Hamadaea flava: one gene and its partner. The protein of the gene in region 1 interacts with the protein of each later gene in a pairwise test. Links are inferred from orthologs where the notes say so. Each region holds a gene or a part of one and is shown in the gene's direction. Other genes may lie near its edges. The genes, in order: HDA40_RS29845 and HDA40_RS31820.

The links.
Region 2: the proteins of HDA40_RS29845 (region 1) and HDA40_RS31820 interact in binary tests that used the Escherichia coli proteins (3 or more experiments, as listed by UniProt). The link is inferred for Hamadaea flava from one-to-one orthologs.

What each region holds. Positions count from the first base shown.
Region 1 is NZ_JAMZDZ010000001.1:6,373,732-6,382,999, forward strand. Bases 2,881-5,801 are described here. They hold HDA40_RS29845 (cysteine desulfurase family protein), read left to right. Parts: upstream 2,881-3,719; coding sequence 3,720-4,883; downstream 4,884-5,801. Other genes in these bases: HDA40_RS29840 (electron transfer flavoprotein subunit alpha/FixB family protein), read left to right, coding at 2,881-3,607; mnmA (tRNA 2-thiouridine(34) synthase MnmA), read left to right, coding at 5,040-5,801. In the rest of the region: HDA40_RS41715 (M91 family zinc metallopeptidase), read left to right, coding at 1-1,416; HDA40_RS29835 (electron transfer flavoprotein subunit beta/FixA family protein), read left to right, coding at 1,861-2,643; more of HDA40_RS29840, read left to right, coding at 2,651-2,880; more of mnmA, read left to right, coding at 5,802-6,266; HDA40_RS29855 (uroporphyrinogen decarboxylase/cobalamine-independent methonine synthase family protein), read left to right, coding at 6,263-7,243; NAD-dependent DNA ligase LigA, read left to right, coding at 7,286-9,268. UniProt on the Escherichia coli protein: Master enzyme that delivers sulfur to a number of partners involved in Fe-S cluster assembly, tRNA modification or cofactor biosynthesis. Catalyzes the removal of elemental sulfur from cysteine to produce alanine.
Region 2 is NZ_JAMZDZ010000001.1:6,767,564-6,776,860, reverse strand. Bases 2,906-5,855 are described here. They hold HDA40_RS31820 (sulfurtransferase TusA family protein), read left to right. Parts: upstream 2,906-4,246; coding sequence 4,247-4,465; downstream 4,466-5,855. Other genes in these bases: HDA40_RS31815 (glycoside hydrolase family 10 protein), read left to right, coding at 4,557-5,855; HDA40_RS31825 (cysteine desulfurase family protein), read left to right, coding at 3,078-4,250; ctaC (aa3-type cytochrome oxidase subunit II), read right to left, coding at 2,906-2,942. In the rest of the region: HDA40_RS31845 (response regulator), read left to right, coding at 1-303; trpD (anthranilate phosphoribosyltransferase), read left to right, coding at 363-1,433; HDA40_RS31835 (cytochrome c oxidase subunit 4), read right to left, coding at 1,602-2,027; more of ctaC, read right to left, coding at 2,040-2,905; more of HDA40_RS31815, read left to right, coding at 5,856-6,008; HDA40_RS31810 (carbohydrate kinase family protein), read right to left, coding at 6,085-7,062; iron-sulfur cluster insertion protein ErpA, read right to left, coding at 7,220-7,582; HDA40_RS31800 (MarR family winged helix-turn-helix transcriptional regulator), read right to left, coding at 7,626-8,084; HDA40_RS31795 (MFS transporter), read left to right, coding at 8,172-9,297. UniProt on the Escherichia coli protein: Sulfur carrier protein involved in sulfur trafficking in the cell. Part of a sulfur-relay system required for 2-thiolation during synthesis of 2-thiouridine of the modified wobble base 5-methylaminomethyl-2-thiouridine (mnm(5)s(2)U) in tRNA.

The sequences.
Region 1 (9,268 bases):
GACGTCTTCCAGGCCCGGCCCTACGCCGACGGGACGGTCAGCCTGACGGTCAGCGATCCGGCCGGGGCGGGCGCGGCCCGAGCGGCCGTCGCCCAGGCCGTGCGGCTGCGCGGCGATCTGGAGCAGACGCTGGCCTTGCAGGCCAAGGAGATCACCGCGACGCTGCCCGAGTGGGAGGCGCTGGCGAAGACCTGGCGGACGGCCGAGCCGGCGACCTTCGCCGTGCCGACGGAGGTCGCCGCGACGCAGGTGCTGCGCAGCGGGGACACCGTCGTGATCAGCACCGGTTCGGGTGACGACCGAGTCGAGGTTCGCGTGGATCCGGCCACCGGCGAACAGGTCGTCACCGGGCAGAGCGGTCAGTGGCGGTTTCCCGGCGATCTCCGGCTCGTCCTGCGTACCGGGGGCGGCGACGACACCGTCACGGTCGCGCCCGGCACCTCGGTGCGGCTGACGCTGGTGGGCGGCGACGGCGACGACGAACTGCACGGCGGCGACGGACACGACGTGCTCTACGGGCTGGCCGGCACGGACTACCTCGCCGGTGGCGCGGGTGACGACCGGATCTTCGGCGGCGACGGCAACGACACGGCGTACGGGCTGGCCGGAGCGGACGCGATCGACGGCGGCGACGGCCGGGACTACCTCGACGGCGGTCACGGTGCCGACGTGCTGTCCGGCGACGACGGCGGTGACGTGCTCGTCGGCGGTCCCGGGGCCGATCGCGTCTCCGGTGGGGCCGGCGCCGACGTCGTCTACACCGGTGGCGGGGCCGACGTGGTCGACGGAGGTGCGGGCGACGACATCGCGTATCACGACAAGGACGCGGCTCTGACCAGCGTCGACCGGGAGGTGGCCGTGCAACTGGCCGAGATCCCGGCGCAGATCCAGGTGGAGGGTTCGCCGGAGTTCACCGCGCGGGTCCGGTCGGACCTGGAGTTCCTGGCGGCGTCGCCGACCGGTCAGCAGATGCTGGCCGCGCTGGATGCCGGGCTGACCGGACGCGACACCCTGACCATCCGGGAGTGGAGCGAGCACAACGCGGCCGCGTCGGCCGACGTCTCCCTCGATCGTGGGCATCAGCGCGCCATCGACTACAACCCCGGGTTCAGCACGTTCCTCGGCTCGACGCCGCCGGTCGCGGTGCTCTACCACGAGATGGCGCACCAATACGACTTCGTCAACGAAACCGTCCTGCCGGGACGCCACGACGATCCCGGCGATCCGGACCGGATTCCGTCCGGTTCGGGCGGAGTGGGCGTGCCGAACGCCGAACGGCAGGCCACCGGGCTGCCCGTCGACGACGATCGCGACCCGCGTACGCCGATCCGGGTGGATCCCCGGCATCCGCTGGTCTTCACCGAGAACGGGCTGCGTACCGAGCTGACCTGGCCGCAGCGGCGGCACTACGGCTGACCGGCGGCGCTACGGCTGACCGAAGGGTCGGCGGGCCGGTCAGGTGCCGGGTGACCGCCACATCGCCCGGACGGCGTCCCGTACGCATTCCTCCCGCAGTCGACCGCACGTGCACAAATGCTCGTCCGGTGATTTCCGGGTGTGATGACGGACCTGCCCGTCCTTCCGAGGCCGCCTCGTGGTTGTCTTTTCCGTAGGCACTGACTTCTCAGTGGGCACGGTCTCGGCGACGGGCAGGGGAGCCATTTGTGTGGACATGTGCGACACCTCCTGCATAGAGGACTCTACCGGCCCGCGATCATTACGAGGTGAGTTGTGTCACTCGGTCCCGGGAGCAGCTGGCTGAGCACGGCAAGCTACTAGCGGGTAACATCCGAATCCGGTGTCACATGGCAGCATGAACGAACGTTCGGGCTGTGGCATAACAGGAGGCGTCGAAGCACGATGAAGATCGTCGTACTCGTCAAGCAGGTGCCGGATTCCGGCGCGGACCGCACGCTGCGTACTGACGACAACACCGTCGACCGAGCGTCGGCGAACAACGTGATCAACGAGATGGACGAGTACGCCATCGAGGAGGCCCTGCGCATCCGCGAGGCGAACGCCGGCTCGGAGGTCACGCTGCTGACCATGGGTCCCGACCGGGCGACCGAGTCGATCCGCAAGGCGCTGTCGATGGGGCCGGACAAGGCGGTCCACGTTGTGGACGACGCCCTGCACGGGTCGGACGCGCTGGGCACCTCCGCCGTGCTCGCCGCCGCGCTGCGGCAGTTGGAGCCCGACCTCGTGATCTGCGGGGCGGAGGCCACCGACGCGCGCGGCCAGGTGCTCCCGCACATGCTGGCCGAGCGGCTCGGCGTGGCCGCCCTCACCGGCGCGCGCAAGCTGACCGTCGAGGGCTCGACGTTGACCGCCGAGCGGCAGACCGAGGAGGGCTACGAGGTCGTCCGGGCCGCTACGCCCGCGATCGTGAGCGTCTGGGACACCATCAACGAGCCGCGCTACCCGTCGTTCAAGGGGATCATGGAGGCCAAGAAGAAGCCGGTCTCCAGCCTTGCCCTCGGCGACCTGGGCATCGACGCGGCCTCCGTCGGCGCGGCCGGCGCGTACAGCGCGGTCGTGGAGCACAGCAAGCGCCCGGCGCGCGCGGGCGGCGTCAAGGTGACCGACAACGGGGACGGCGGCTCGCAGCTCGTCGAGTTCCTCGCCACCGAGAAGTTCGTGTGAGGTTCAAGTGTCTGACGTTCTGGTTGTAGTGGAGTCCGCCGGCGGCGCCGTCAAGAAGGTGACGCTGGAGATGCTGACCCTCGCCCGTGACCTGGGCACCCCGGTCGCGGTGGTGCTCGGCGGCGCGGGCACGGCCGAGCCGCTGCTCGCCAAGCTCGGCGAGTACGGCGCGCAGAAGGTCCTCGTGGCCGAGGACGCCGACCTCGACGGCTACCTGGTCGCCCCGAAGGCCGCCGTGCTGGCCGAGATCGTGAAGTCGGCCGAGCCGGCCGCCGTGCTGATCGGCTCGACCCAGGAGGGCAAGGAGATCGCCGCCCGCCTCGCGGTCAAGCTGGACAACGGCATCCTCACCGATGTGGTGGCGCTGGGCGCGGACGGTGTGGCGACGCAGGTCGTCTTCGCCGGTTCGACGATCGTCAAGTCCAAGGTCACGAAGGGCTTCCCGCTCGTGACCGTCCGCGGCAACTCGCTGACGCCGACCCCGGCGCCGGCCGAGCCCGCCGTGGAGAACGTCGCGGTCGCCGTGCCGGACAACGCCAAGCTGGCCACCGTTGTGGAGCGGGTCGCCGAGGCCAAGGGCGCCCGCCCGGAGCTGGCCGAGGCGTCGGTCGTCGTCTCCGGCGGCCGCGGCGTCGGCAGCGCGGAGAACTTCAAGCTGGTCGAGGAGCTGGCCGACCTGCTCGGCGGCGCGGTCGGCGCGTCCCGGGCGGCCGTCGACTCCGGCTTCTACCCGCACGCCTTCCAGGTGGGCCAGACCGGTAAGACGGTCTCTCCGCAGCTGTACATCGCGCTGGGCATCTCCGGCGCGATCCAGCACCGGGCCGGCATGCAGACCTCGAAGACGATCGTCGCGGTGAACAAGGACGCCGAGGCGCCGATCTTCGAGCTGGCCGACTACGGCGTGGTGGGCGACCTCTTCCAGGTCGTGCCCCAGGCCGCAGAAGAGATCCGTAAGCGCAAGTAGGGCCCGCTCCGGCAAGCATGCAGATCAGGGATATGCGCCCTTCCCGAGGCTCGGGACGGCTGCATATCCCTGATCTGCATGAAGGGGGCAGTGGCGGATAGGCTGAGGGGCGATGGCATACCTCGATCACGCGGCGACCACGCCCATGCTCGCCGAAGCGCTCGACGCCTATGTCGCAGCCGCTCGCGACGTGGGCAACGCGTCCTCTCTCCACGGGCCAGGCCGCTGTGCCCGCCGCAAGGTCGAGGAGTCCCGGGAACGGATCGCGGCGGCGCTCGACGCGCGCCCGTCCGAGGTGATCTTCACCGGCGGTGGGACGGAATCCGACAACCTCGCTATCAAGGGCATCTTCTGGGCACAACGGCCCACCGGTCGCTGCCGCGTCGTCGCTTCCTCGATCGAGCACCACGCCGTCCTGGACACGGTGAACTGGCTGGAGCAGCACGAGGGGGCCAAGGTCACCTGGCTGCCGGTCGACGCCGAGGGGCGGATCGACCCCGGCGTGCTCGACGAGGCGCTCGACGACGATGTCGCCTTGGTCACCGCGATGTGGGCGAACAACGAAGTCGGCACCGTCCAGCCGGTCGCCGAGCTGGCGGCGCTGGCGAGCGCGCGGGGCGTACCGCTGCACACGGACGCGATTCAGGCGGTGGGCCAGATCCCGGTCGGCTTCGCCGCGTCCGGGGCGGCCGCCCTGACCTTGACCGGGCACAAGCTCGGCGGCCCGACCGGGGTCGGCGCGCTGCTGCTCGGCCGCGACGTCCCCTGCACCCCGCTGCTGCACGGCGGCGGGCAGGAGCGGGACGTGCGCTCCGGCACGCTGGATGTTCCCGGCATCGTGGCGTTCGCCACGGCGGTGGAGATCGCGGTCGCGACGCAGGCCGCGACGGCTGCCCACTTGGCGAGCCTGCGGGACGAGCTGATCGCCAAGGTACGCGCCGCCGTCCCCGAAGCCGTCCTGAACGGCGACCCGGTGAACCGGCTGCCGGGCAATGCCCACTTCGCCTTCCCAGGCTGTGAGGGCGACGCCCTGCTGATGCTGCTGGACGCGCAGGGGATCGCCTGCTCGACCGGATCGGCGTGCTCGGCGGGGATCGCCCAGCCCTCGCACGTGCTCCTGGCGATGGGGTGCGATCCGGTGGTGGCCCGCTCGTCGCTGCGCTTCTCGCTCGGCCACACGTCCACCTCGGCCGAGATCGACGAGCTGGTGGCCGCCCTGCCCGCCGTCGTCGAGCGCGCCCGCCGAGCCGGGAAACTCCGCAAGGACCGCGCGTAACCTCGCCCTGCCGCGAGACTGCCAAGCCGCGAAACGCCGTCGAGCCCGGCCAAGTCAGGCCAAGGAGCCGCGAAACGCTGTCGAGCCCGGCCAAGTCAGGCCAAGGAGTCGGAAACTCCGCAAGGGCCGCGCGTAGTCCCCGGGTAAGCTCGTCGGGTGCGAGTTCTTGCGGCGATGTCCGGTGGTGTCGACTCGGCGGTCGCGGCCGCCCGAGCGGTGGCGGCCGGGCACGACGTGACCGGAGTGCATCTGGCTCTGTCGAAGAATCCGCAGAGCTACCGGACCGGTGCCCGGGGCTGCTGCTCGCGGGAGGACTCCCACGACGCGCGGCGGGCCGCCGACGTGATCGGCATCCCGTTCTACGTCTGGGACATGGCCGAGGAGTTCCACGCCGACGTCGTGGAGGACTTCCTGAGCGAGTACGCGGCTGGGCGTACGCCTAATCCGTGCCTGCGCTGCAACGAGAAGATCAAGTTCGCCGCCGTCCTGGACCGGGCGCTGGCCCTGGGCTTCGACGCCGTGGTGACCGGGCACTACGCCCGGCTGGGCGACGACGGCGTGTTGCGGCGGGCCGCCGACGCCGAGAAGGACCAGTCCTACGTGCTCGGCGTACTCACGCAGGAGCAGCTGGATCACGCGATCTTCCCGCTGGGCGACTCGCTGAAGTCCGACGTACGCGCCGAGGCGGCCGAGCAGGGGCTGTCGGTCGCCGGAAAGCCCGACTCGCACGACATCTGCTTCATCGCCGACGGCGACACCCGCAAGTTCCTCCAGGAGCGGCTGGGTGAGGCGCCCGGCGACATCGTCGACTCGACCACCGGCGAGGTCGTCGGCTCCCACGACGGCGCGTACGCCTTCACGGTGGGCCAGCGGAAGGGGCTGGCCCTGGGCCGTCCCGCGCCGGATGGCAAGCCGCGCTACGTCCTGAGCATCACGCCGGTCACGAACACCGTCACCGTCGGCCCGGCCGAGGCGCTCGACGTCACCGTCGTCACCGCCACGCGCCCGATCGTCCTGGCTCCGCTGGAGCCGAAGACGGAGGCTCAGGTGCAGCTCCGGGCGCACGGCGAGCCGATCGACGCCGTGGTCGAGATCGTCGACGGCGTCCTGACGGCCAGCCTGCGCCGGCCGGCCCGGGGGATCGCGCCCGGTCAGGCGATCGTCGTCTACCGGCCCGACGCCGCCGGGGACGCCGTCCTCGCCAGCGCGACCATCACGAGTGCCAACGCCACCGACACCAGCGCCACCGACCGCAGCGCCACCGACCGCAGCGCCACCGACCGCAGCGCCACCGACCGCAGCGCGACCGACCGCAGCGCGACCGCCATGAGCACAGGCACCACGGCGGTCACCGCCGCCGCGGCCGTGGCGAGCGCCGCATGATCGAGCTGCCGCGCGGAAGCGCCACCGGAATCGGGTCGCTGCCCGGATCGGACCTGGTCGAGGCGGTCAAGTACAGCCTGGGCGAGCTGCCGGTGGCGTACCTGCCGGAGCTGCCGAATCGAGGTCCGGGCGCGGAGCTGATCGGGCGGGGCGCCGGGCTGCTCGTCGGTCTGCCGGTCGAGCTCTACACAGGACGGTGGCGGATCGCCTCCCGGGGCGGTCGTGACCTTCGGCGTACCCATGATCTCCTCGAACGAGACCTGGACCAGCTGACCGAGCAGGCGGACGGCTTCGCGGGACCGCTGAAGGTGCAGGCCGCGGGCCCGTGGACGCTGGCCGCGAGCATCGAGCTGGCGCTCGGGCAGGCGGTGCTGTCCGACCACGGCGCCGCACGCGACCTGAGCGAGTCGCTGGCGGAGGGGCTGCGCCTGCATGTGGCGGACATGCGTCGCCGCGTGCCGGGGGCGCAGGTGATTCTGCAGCTCGACGAGCCGTCGCTGCCCGCGGTCCTGGCCGGGCAGGTGCGCACCGCCAGTGGGCTGCACACCTATCGATCCGTCGCCGAGTCGGTCGCGCGCGAGGCGCTGACCCGCGTGATCGAGGCCGCCGACGCGCCGGTCGTGCTCCACTGCTGCGCGCCCGACGCGCCGCTCGCGCTGTTCCGCCAAGCCGGGGCGGCCGGCGTCGCGCTCGATCTCGACCAGGTGAAACAGCTCGATCCGGTGGGCGAACTGATCGACGCCGGGCTCACGCTCTTCGCGGGCGCGGCGGCCACGCGGGGCACTCGCGCGCCGTCGTCGGCTGCCGTCGCGGATAAGGTACGCACAACGTGGCGCACCCTCGGGTTCAGTGAGTCCCAGCTTCCCGAGCAGGTCGTGGTGACACCCGCCTGCGGCCTCGCCGGAGCGACACCCGCCTATGCGCGTGAGGTCCTGGCCGCGTGCCGGGAGGCTGGGCGGCGGCTCGCCGAGGTCTGAGCCGGACCGTGAACTGTCGTACCCAGCGGCTAGATTCCTCGTGTGAGCGAGAAGGACTTTGACTCCGCCCGGTCGCGGATCGCCGAGCTGACCAGCGAAATCGAGACACACCAGCAGCGTTACTACGAGCTGGACGCGCCGACCGTCTCCGACGCGGAATACGACGGTCTGCTGCGTGAGCTGGAGGGCCTGGAGCAGGACTTCCCGGAGCTGCGGTCGCTCGATTCGCCGACCCAGCGCGTCGGCGGGCAGGCCGCGGCCGGGTTCGCCACCGTCCAGCACGCGGCGCGGATGCTCAGCCTCGACAACGCCTTCTCCGACGAGGAGCTGACGGCCTGGGCCGATCGCGTGGTGCGCGACGCCGGCGGGCAGGTCGCGTTCCTGTGCGAGCTGAAGATCGACGGGCTCGCCATCAACCTGACCTATCGCAACGGCCGGCTGGTCCGGGCGGCGACCCGGGGCGACGGGCGGACCGGCGAGGACGTCACCGCCAACGTGCGTGCGCTGAAGGACATCCCCAAGACGCTCAAGGGGGACGACGTCCCCGCGCTCGTCGAGGTCCGGGGCGAGATCTTCTTCCCGACCTCCGGCTTCGCCGACCTCAACGCCAGCCTGGTCGCGGCCGGTCAGCGTCCGTTCGCGAATCCGCGCAACGCCGCCTCCGGCTCGCTGCGCCAGAAGGATCCCTCGATCACGGGCTCCCGGCCGCTGCGTCTGATCGTGCACGGCATCGGCGCGCACGAGGGCTTCGAGCCGCCCCGGCAATCCGAGGCGTACAAGCTGTTGCAGAGCTGGGGTCTGCCCACGTCGCTGCGCTGGAAGGTGGTGGACTCCCTCGACGAGGTCCGCGAGTTCATCGCCTACTACGCCGAGCACCGGCACGACGTCGAGCACGACATCGACGGCGTCGTGATCAAGGTCGACGACGTGGCGATCCAGGGCCGCCTGGGCAACACGAGCCGGGCGCCGCGCTGGGCGATCGCGTACAAGTATCCGCCGGAGGAGGCGAACACCAAGCTCGTCGACATCCTCGTCAACGTCGGCCGCACCGGCCGGGTCACCCCCTACGCCGTGCTCGAGGCCGTCCACGTCGCCGGCGTCACCGTCACCAGTGCGACCCTGCACAACCAAGAGGAAGTCAAGCGCAAGGGCGTCCTCATCGGCGACACGGTGACCATCCGGCGGGCGGGCGACGTCATCCCGGAGGTGCTCGGACCGGTCGTCGACCTGCGGGACGGCACCGAACGCGAGTTCGTGATGCCCACGCACTGCCCGGAGTGCGGCGCCGCGCTGGCTCCGGCGAAGGAGTCCGACGTCGACGTACGCTGCCCCAACACGCGCTATTGCGTCGCCCAGCTGCGTGAGCGCATGTTCTACCTCGGCGGCCGCGACGGCTTCGACATCGAGGGCCTGGGCTACAAGGCGGGCGTCGCCCTCATCAACGACAAGGTGATCGCCGACGAGGGCGACCTGTTCGGGCTGACCGCCGCGGACCTGACGCGGTCGCCGTTCTTCACGAAGAAGGACGGCACGCTCTCCGCGAACGCCGCCAAGCTCCTGGACAACCTCGAGAAGGCGAAGACGGTCCCGCTGTCGCGGGTCCTGGTGTCGTTCTCCATCCGGCACTGCGGCCCGACCGCGGCTGAGGCGCTGGCCAACGCGTTCGGCTCGGTCGAGGCGATCAGCAAGGCGAGCGTCGAGCGGATGTCTTCGGTGGAGGATGTCGGCGGCATCATCGCCGAGGCGGTCCGGGAGTGGTTCACCGTCGACTGGCACCGCGAGATCGTGGAGAAATGGCAGGCCGCCGGGGTCGTCATGGAGCAGGAGATGGGCGTCGACACCGGCCCGAAGCCACTGGACGGGCTGACCGTCGTGGTCACCGGCACGCTGACCGACTTCACCCGCGACGACGCGTCCGACGCGCTCACCGCGCAGGGCGCGAAGGTGACCGGATCGGTCTCGAAGAAGACCAGCTTCGTCGTCGTGGGGGAGAACCCGGGCTCGAAGTTCGACAAGGCGCAGAGT
Region 2 (9,297 bases), 390 kb from region 1 along the record:
AGCATCGAGTTCGTCGACGCGTCCACGTACGCCGAGTGCGTCAAGCTGATCGACGACTACGAGATCGACCTGCTGGTGCTGGACGGGGAGGCGTCTCCCGGCGGCGGCATGGGCATCGCCCGGCAGCTGCACGACGAGGTCGCCGATACCCCGCCGACGGTGCTCGTCATCGCCCGCGCCGCCGACCGCTGGCTTGCCGCGTACGCCAAGGTGACCGCGACCTTGACCCACCCGCTCGACCCGGTGACCACCGGGCGTACCGTCGCCGACCTGCTTCGTCAGAAGGCTTCGGCGTCGGCCTGATCCCGTCACGACCCGCCGGCGCAGCCGGGTCGGCCCCTGCCTCGTCTGGAGGACCCGCCATGGGCGAACGCACCTGGCCCAGTCTGTTGTCCGCGTTGACTCGCGCCCAAGAGATCTCCACCGACGACGCGGCCTGGGCCATGGAGGAGATCATGGCCGGGTCGGCCACCTCGGCTCAGATCGCGGGCTTCGCGCTGCTGCTGCGGGCCAAGCGGGAGACGCCGGCTGAGCTGGCCGGGCTCGCCGCGACGATGCTGAGCATCGCGCCCGCCGTCCCGTTGTCGGCGGCGCAGCGCGCCGAGGCGGTCGACATCGTCGGCACCGGCGGCGACGGCGCGCACACGGTCAACATCTCCACCATGTCGGCGCTCGTCGTGGCCGGTGCCGGGGTGCCCGTCGTCAAGCACGGCAACCGGGCGGCGTCCTCTCTGTGCGGTGGGGCGGACCTGCTGGAGCACTTCGGCATCCCGCTGGACCTCGGCCCGGCCGACGTGCTGCGGTGCGTCGAGGAGGCGGGCATCGGCTTCTGCTTCGCCGGCCGGTTCCACCCGGGTCTGCGGCACGCCGGTCCGACCCGGCGGGAGCTGGGCGTACCGACCGCGTTCAACCTGCTCGGCCCGCTGACCAACCCGGCCCGCCCGCGCGCCGGGGCGGTCGGCGTGGCGGACAGCCGCCTGGCGCTGACCGTCGCGGGCGTCTTCCGCGATCGCGGTGATTCCGTGCTGGTGGTGCACGGCGAGGACGGCCTCGACGAGTTCACCACGGCGGCCCCGACCACCGTCCACGTCGTACGCGGTGGCGCGATCCACACGACGACGGTGGACGCGGTGGACCTCGGCCTGGCCCGCAGCGCTCCCGGCGACCTGCGCGGCGGCGACGCCCCGTTCAACGCGGCCGTGGCCCGGCGCCTCCTGGCCGGTGAGACCGGCCCCGTACGCGACGCCGTCCTGGTCAACTCGGCGGCGGCGCTGGTGGCCGTGGCCGGAGTGGACGCTCCCCCGTTCGCCGACCCCGACACCGACCTGCGGGTGGCGTTGCGGGCGGGCATCGAGCGGGCCGCCGCGGCCATCGACTCCGGTGCGGCGGCGAAGGTCCTGAACACCTGGGTCGCGGTGGCCAACACCCGCTGATCCGCTCGGCGGTTACATGATCAGGGTCAATTCCACGGTGCTATAGCAACGCGAAACTTCCCCTGATCATGAAGCCGGTCATGAAGCACCCCACGGCAGCGCACGAGAAGCGCCGCATAATGCGAAAGCGCCGCCCGGCTTGCCGGGCGGCGCTTTCAGATCAGTGCGTCAGTGCTCCGCGGTACGCCGAGTGCCGGTGTAGTACTCGAACAGCATCGCGCAGGCGGCGAAGATGACGCCGAGCATGCCGAGGGCGATGAGCCACACCATCCAGAAGACCATGCCGACTCCGGCGGTCGTGGCGAACGCCGCGATGCCGAACGGCCAGTAGCTGCCGGGTGAGAAGAAGCCGATCTCCCCCGCGCCCTCGGCGATCTCGGCGTCGTCCCGGTCCTCCGGGCGCAGGTCGATGCGCCGCGAGACGAACCAGAAGTATCCGCCGCACATCGCGCAGAGCAGCGTCGACATGATCAGGGCGGTGGTGCCGACCCAGTCGACGTGACCCAGCGAGTGGTTGGTCCACCACCCGTACACCGGTGCGCAGAGGGCCAGGAAGAGCGCTACGCCCCCGAAGATCCGCCATTCAGACTTCATCGTGCGTACTCCTTAGTTGCCCAGGTTCACGGGGACCTGCTGCGCGTCCTTCTTGAGGTCGAACGGCGTGGTCGTCGTGGCGTACGGAGCGGAACCGATCGCGGTCAGCGCCTGCGGCGTGGTCTGGCCGGCCTTCTTCGCGGCGAGGAACTTCTGGTAGTTCTCCGGCGAGACCGCGCGGACCTCGAAGTTCATCATCGAGTGGTAGGTGCCGCAGAGTTCCGCGCACCGCCCGACGTAGGAGCCTTCCTCGTCGATGGTCACCTCGAAGACGTTCCGCACGTTGCCCGGGAACACGTCGCGCTTGAAGAGCATCTCCGGCACCCAGAACGAGTGGATGACGTCCTTGCTCGTCTCCTCGATCCGGATCGTCTGGCCCGTCGGCACGACCAGCACCGGGATGTAGTCGCTGGCCCCGGTCGTCGTGGCGACCGTGGTCGCGTTGGTCTGGGTATCCGGCGCCGTCCGGTAGTTGAACTGCCAGTTCCACTTGAACGCGACGACCTCGACGGTCACGTCGGGGTTGGCCGAAAGCTTGTTCACGTTCGTCTGGATCACCGCGGTGTAGTAGAAGAGCACCGCGATCACGAGGAACGGAAGGACCGAGTAGAGCACCTCGATCGGCAGGTTGAACCGCGTCTGCGTGGGCAGTTCGGTGTCGCCCTTGCGCTTCCGGTAGACGATGATGCACCAGAAGATGAGGCCCCACACGAAGAAGCCGACGGCCAGCGCCGCGACCACCGACCAGATCCACATCTCGTACATCTGGTTGGCCTGCGGAGTCTTGCCGCCCTCAGGCCAGCCGAACCCGCCGAACGGCTTGCCGACGTCATAGGCGTCGCATCCGGTCAGGAATGCCAGAGTTCCCACGGCGAGTGCGCTCAGACCGAGCGCCCGTGACCGACCCTTTGCCACCTAGATCTGCCTCCCTTGCCGCCGCTCCGGGCGTTGACCGGCGGAGCGTCTGTCGACGCGTCGCACACTACTCGACCATGCGTCCCGTTTCGGTCTGGGGGTCGGCGTGTCTGGCTGGGGCAGTAGGTTGGAGCCATGTCTGAGCAGGCAAGGCAGGGCGCGTACTTCGATGCCGCGACGGCGTCTCCCCTGCATCCGGCCGCGCGTGAGGCGATGATCGCGTCGCTCGCGGACGGCTGGGCGGACCCGTCACGGCTCTACACGCAGGCCCGCCGGGCCCGCGGGCTGCTCGACGCGGCGCGCGGCGCGACCGCTGAAGTTCTAGGGGTACGCCCAGCGGAGCTGACCTTCACCGCCGGCGGGACGGCCGCAGCGCACCTCGCCGTCCTGGGTGGACTGGCCGGGCGGCGGCGGTCGGGGCGGGTCTTCGTGCATTCGGCGATCGAGCACTCGGCTGTTCTGCACGCCGGGGAGGACCACGTTTCCGCTGGTGGCACGGCTGTCTCCGTCCCCGTGGACGGGATGGGCCGGCTCGACGAGCAAGCCTGGCAGGCAGCGGTCGGCGCCGATGGTGTGGCGTTGGCCGCACTCATCGCCGCCAGTCATGAGGTCGGCACGCTGCAACCGGTCGATCGAGCTGCCGAAGTTTGCGCTGCTCACGGCGTACCGCTGCTGGTCGACGCGGCGGTGATCGCGGGCCGGATGCCGCTGCCGACCGGGTGGTCGATGCTGACCGCGAGTGCCCGCAAGTGGGGCGGACCACCCGGGGTCGGTGTGCTCGCCGTCCGCACCGGTACGCGGTTCGACCCGCCGCTGAGCGCGCACTGGTCGCAGCCGGAGCGGGCGGCCGGACACGGGCCGGGTGCGCCCGACCTTCCGGCGATCGTGGCGGCCGCCGCCGCGCTGCGAGCCGCGTGGAGCGAGGCGGCCGCGGAGTCGGCGCGGCTGAGCAAGCTGGTGGATCACATCCGCGATCGGGTCGCGGCGACGATTCCGGACGTCGAAGTGGTCGGCGATCCCGTCGACCGGGCGCCGCACCTGGTCACCTTCTCCTGTCTCTATGTCGACGGCGAGTCGTTGCTGCGCGAGCTGGACCGCCGGGGCTACGCCGTCTCCTCGGGCTCCTCGTGCACCTCCTCGACGCTGGAGCCGAGCCACGTCCTGGTCGCGATGGGCGCCCTGTCCCACGGCAACGTCCGCGTCTCCTTGCATCGGGACGTGACCGAGGAGCAGGTACGCCACTTTCTGGCCGAGCTGCCGGAGATCATCGCCCGGCTGCGCGAGGAGGCGGGGGTGACCGGCCTATGAGTACGCACGAGCTGGACTGCCTCGGCCAGCGCTGTCCCCTGCCGGTGATCGCGCTGGCCCGCCGGCTGCCGCAGGTCGCCGTCGGCGACGTGATCCGGGTGCTGGCCGACGATCCGGCCGCGGCGCTCGACATCCCGGCGTGGTGCCGGCTCCGAAGTCAGGAGTTCGTTGGGTCGCCAGCCGAATATGTCTACGACGTGCGGCGAAGCAGCTAGCCGAAGACTATTGGTTGACACCGATCTCTGGGAGCGCTTCCATAGACACGCCCGCCTCACCGCCCAGTGAGGCCGCCCCGGAGGTTCTGACATGTCCTCATCCCCGCAGAGTGCGTTCTCCACGCGTACCCGCCTGCTGTTGATCATGGGAGTGACCACCGCGCTGGCCGCGGTGTCCCTGATCGCCGGCCTGTCCACGGCCCGTGCCGCCGACCCGACGCTGCACCAGCTCGCGGCGGCCAAGGGCAAGTATTTCGGCTCCGCCACCGACAACCCGGAGCTGACCGACACCGCCTACACCGCCATTCTCGGCAGCGAGTTCGGCCAGATCACCCCGGGCAACTCGATGAAGTGGGACACCACCGAGCCGACCAGGAACACCTTCGCCTTCACCAAGGGCGACGCGGTCGTGAGCTTCGCCAAGAGCCACAACCAGATCGTCCGCGCGCACACCCTCGTCTGGCACAGCCAGCTGCCGAGCTGGGTCTCCAGCCTGGCCGCCACCGAGGTGCAGGCGGCGATGGAGAACCACATCACGCAGGTCGCCACTCACTACGCGGGTCAGGTGTACGCCTGGGACGTCGTCAACGAGCCGTTCAACGAGGACGGCACCTTCCGGACGAGCGTCTTCTACAACGCCATGGGCAGCGGATACATCGCGACCGCGCTACGCGCGGCCCGGGCGGCCGACCCGACGGCGAAGCTGTATATCAACGACTACAACACCGACGGCGCCGGCGCGAAGGCCGACGCGATGTACAACCTGGCCGTCTCGCTCAAGGCGCAGGGAGTGCCGCTCGACGGCATCGGCTTCCAGGGTCACCTGGCGATCCAGTACGGCTTCCCGACGAACATGCAGGCGAACCTCCAGCGCTTCGCCGACCTCGGGCTGGACGTCGCGATCACCGAGCTGGACGTCCGGATGATCCTGCCGCGGGACGCGACCAAGGACGCCACCCAGTCCACTTACTACACCAACGTCGTGAACGCGTGCGTGGCCGTCACCCGCTGCGTCGGCGTCACCATCTGGGACTACACCGACAAGTACTCCTGGGTCCCGTCGGTCTTCTCCGGCCAGGGCGCGGCCCTGCCGTGGGACGAGAACCTCGCCAAGAAACCGGCGTACACCGCGATCTATCAGGCGCTCGGCGGCATCGTGAGCACCACCTCGCCGTCGCCGTCCAGTCCCGCGCCGTCCACCCCGGCTCCGCAGAACGGCTGCAAGGTGGTCTACACGGCCAACCCGTGGACGGAGGGCAGCGGCGTCGGCGGCTTCACCGCGAGCATCACCATCACGAACACGTCGTCCACCGCGATCAACGGCTGGGCGCTGCGGTTCAGCCTGCCGTCCGGGCAGACGCTGACCCAGTCCGGCTGGAACGCCACGTACGCCGTGAGCGGCCAGGCCGTGACGGCGACGAACCTGTCCTACAACTCGACGATCGGGGCCAACGGGTCGACCAGCATCGGCTTCAACGGCCGCTGGACGGGCAGCTACACCAGCCCGACCGCGTTCACCCTGAACAACGTCACCTGCTCATAGCCTGGATGCAGATCAGGGATGTGCCTGCTTCCGCGGCTCCCGGAAGGCGGCACATCCCTGATCTGCACATGAAGAACTAGGCGGGGAGGAAGGGCCGGACCTCGTTGGCCGCCTCGTCCCCGTAGGACTCGGCGAGGCGCTTGGCGAACATGTCCGAGCGCACCTCGTACTCCTGGGTGCCGACGGTCTCCAGCACGAGCGTGGCGAGCAGCGCACCGACCTGGGCCGCGCGCTCGAGAGCGAGACCCCAGGAGAGGGCGGCGAAGAAGCCGGCCCGGAAGCCGTCGCCGACACCCGTCGGGTCGTACGCGTGGATCTCCCGGGCGACGGGAACGTGGATGCGCGTGATGTCGCGGCCGGTGATCTCCACACCGTTCTTGCCGAGCGTGGTCACCCGGATCTTCACCCGGTCGAGGATCTGCGCGTCGGTGAGCCCGCTCTTCTGCTCCAGCAGCGACTTCTCGTACTCGTTGGTCAGCAGGAACTCCGCGCCGTCGATCAGGTGCAGGACGTCCTCGCCCGGCATGCGGGCCAGCTGCTGGGACGGGTCGGCGGCGAACCGGTAGCCGCGCTCACGGCACTCCTGGGAGTGGCGCACCATCGCGGCGGGGTCGTTCGCGCCGACCACTACGAGGTCGATGCCGCCGAGCCGGTCGGCGACCGGGGCCAGCTCGATGTTGCGGGCCTCGCTCATGGCGCCCGCGTAGAACGAGGCGACCTGGCACAGGTCCTCGTCGGTGGTGCAGACGAACCGCGCGGTGTGCGCCACCTCGCTGATGTGGACCGAGCCGCAGTCGACGCCGTGCCGCTCCAGCCACGAGCGGTAGTCGGCGAAGTCCGCGCCGACCGCGCCGACCAGCGTGGGGCTCAGGCCGAGCTGCCCCATGCCGAAGGCGATGTTGGCCGCCACCCCGCCCCGCCGGACGACCAGGTCGTCGACCAGGAACGACAGCGAGACCTTGTCGAGCTGGTCGGCGATGAGCTGGTCGGCGAAGCGGCCCGGAAAGTGCATCAGGTGATCGGTGGCGATCGAGCCGGTGACGGCGATCTTCATTGGCTGCCCTCGATAGGTCGGCGAACGTTAACGGGCGGGGAACACCGCATGGCATGCCCAGCGCCGGGCCAGCCTACCGGGAACCGACAGCGAAGAGGGCCGCCACGTCGCCAAGACGACGTGGCGGCCCTCCGTCACCGCATGAGGTGAAGGTGAATCAGTGGAACGAGTCACCGCACGCGCACGAGCCCTGCGCGTTGGGGTTGTCGATGGTGAAGCCCTGGGCGTCGATCCGGTCGGCGAAGTCGATCGTGGCGCCCGAGAGGTACGGAGCGCTCATCCGGTCGACGACGACCTCGACGCCGTCGAAGTCGGCGATCACGTCGCCGTCGAGCTGACGCTCGTCGAAGAAGAGCTGGTAGCGCAGGCCGGAGCAGCCACCGGGCTGCACGGCGACGCGCAACCGCAGGTCGTCGCGACCCTCCTGCTCGAGCAGCGCCTTGACCTTGCCGGCGGCGACGTCGGTGAGGAGGATGCCGGTCGCGGCGGTCTCCTGCGACTGGGTGGTAGGACTGGTCACGAGTGCTCCCTGATCTGTTGCGATCGTCGTCTCAAAGCCAACGCTAGCTCGCCGGCGACGATTCCTGGTCGGCGACCCGGCCGTGGGGTGGTAAATCACGGCCGAAATCCTCAAGCGTCTCCGCCAGCACCGCCCGCTGCGTCGGGCAGGCCTGCTGCCAGCGCTCCCGGCCGGTGTCGGTGATGTGCACGAAGACGCCCCGGCGGTCGGTGGCGCACGACTGGCGCAGCACCAGACCTTCCCGCTCCAGCCGGTCGACCGCGCGGGACAGCGCGCTCTGGCTGAGGTGAACCTCGTCGGCAAGCTCCTGCATCCGGGCCGCTCCGGGGCACTCGCGCGCCTCCGCCAGCCGGTCGAGGATCTCGAACTCGCTCATCCCGAGTCCGTGCTTGTCGTGCAGGGCCTTGTCGAGCTGGCACGAGGTCGATGTGAACAGGCGTGCCAGGTCGCGCCACTGCCGGACATGCGGTGGCGCCTCCCGTTCCACGATCTCGAGGCTCACAAGGCCGAAGCCTAGCATGCGCCTGCACAACATGCGAGAGCATTTTATGTTTGCGCATTCAATGCGGATGCATGTACGTTACCCCGCATGATCGTCACCGAGTCATCGGCCAGCACCTCCGCAGAACGCAACAACAAGCGCGGCCGGCACGCAGGTGTGCCTGGTCCCGTTCCGGATACCCGCTGGACCCCGCAGCTCTGGGGCACGCTGCTGGTCCTCTGCACCGTCCTCTTCCTCGACGGCCTCGACGTCTCGATGGTCGGCGTCGCACTCCCCGCCATTCAGGCCGACCTTGGCCTGTCCACCGCGTCGTTGCAGTGGATCGTCAGCGGCTACGTCCTCGGTTACGGCGGCCTGCTGCTGCTCGGCGGGCGTACGGCGGATCTGCTCGGGCGACGGCGGGCGTTGCTCGTGGCGCTCGCGGTCTTCGCGGCGGCGTCCCTGCTCGGCGCGCTCGTCGACGACGGCGGGCTGCTCATCGCCACCCGGTTCATCAAGGGGCTGGCCGCCGCGTTCACCGCACCGGCCGGACTGTCCATCCTGACCACCACGTTCCCCGAAGGCCCGGTACGCAACCGAGCCCTCGGCATCTACACGGTCTTCGGCGCGAGCGGCTTCTCCTCTGGCCTGATCCTGGGCGGCCTGCTCACCGAGATCAACTGGCGGGCGACCTTCCTCCTGCCCGCTCCCCTCGCGCTCATCGCGCTGGCGGCCGGGATCAAGCTCATCCCCAAGAACAGCGAGCGCGCCGCCGGTGGACACGACATCCTCGGTGCCGTGACCTCGACGGCCGCCCTCCTCTTAACGGTGTTCACCGTGGTCAACGCACCGGCCGCGGGCTGGGGCTCGGTGCGTACGCTCGGCTCGTTCGCGGTGGCGGCCCTGCTGTTCGCCACGTTCATCGCCGTCGAGCGACGGATCAAGCACCCGCTGGTGCGGCTGGGCATCTTCCGCAACCGCACCCTCGTCCGGGCCAACGTCGCGGCGATCACCGTCGCCGGGGCGTACATCAGCTTCCAGTTCGTGCTCGGACTGTTCCTGCAGGCCGTCCTCGGCTGGTCGCCGTTGCAGATGGCGCTGGCCCTGCTCCCGGCCGGGCTCATGGTCGCCTCGTCGGGCTCCCTGATGGGCCGGCTGATCACCCGCTATGGGACCGGGCGGCTGATCGCGGGCGGCATGGGCGCGTTCGTGCTCGCGTACGCCTTGTTCCTCG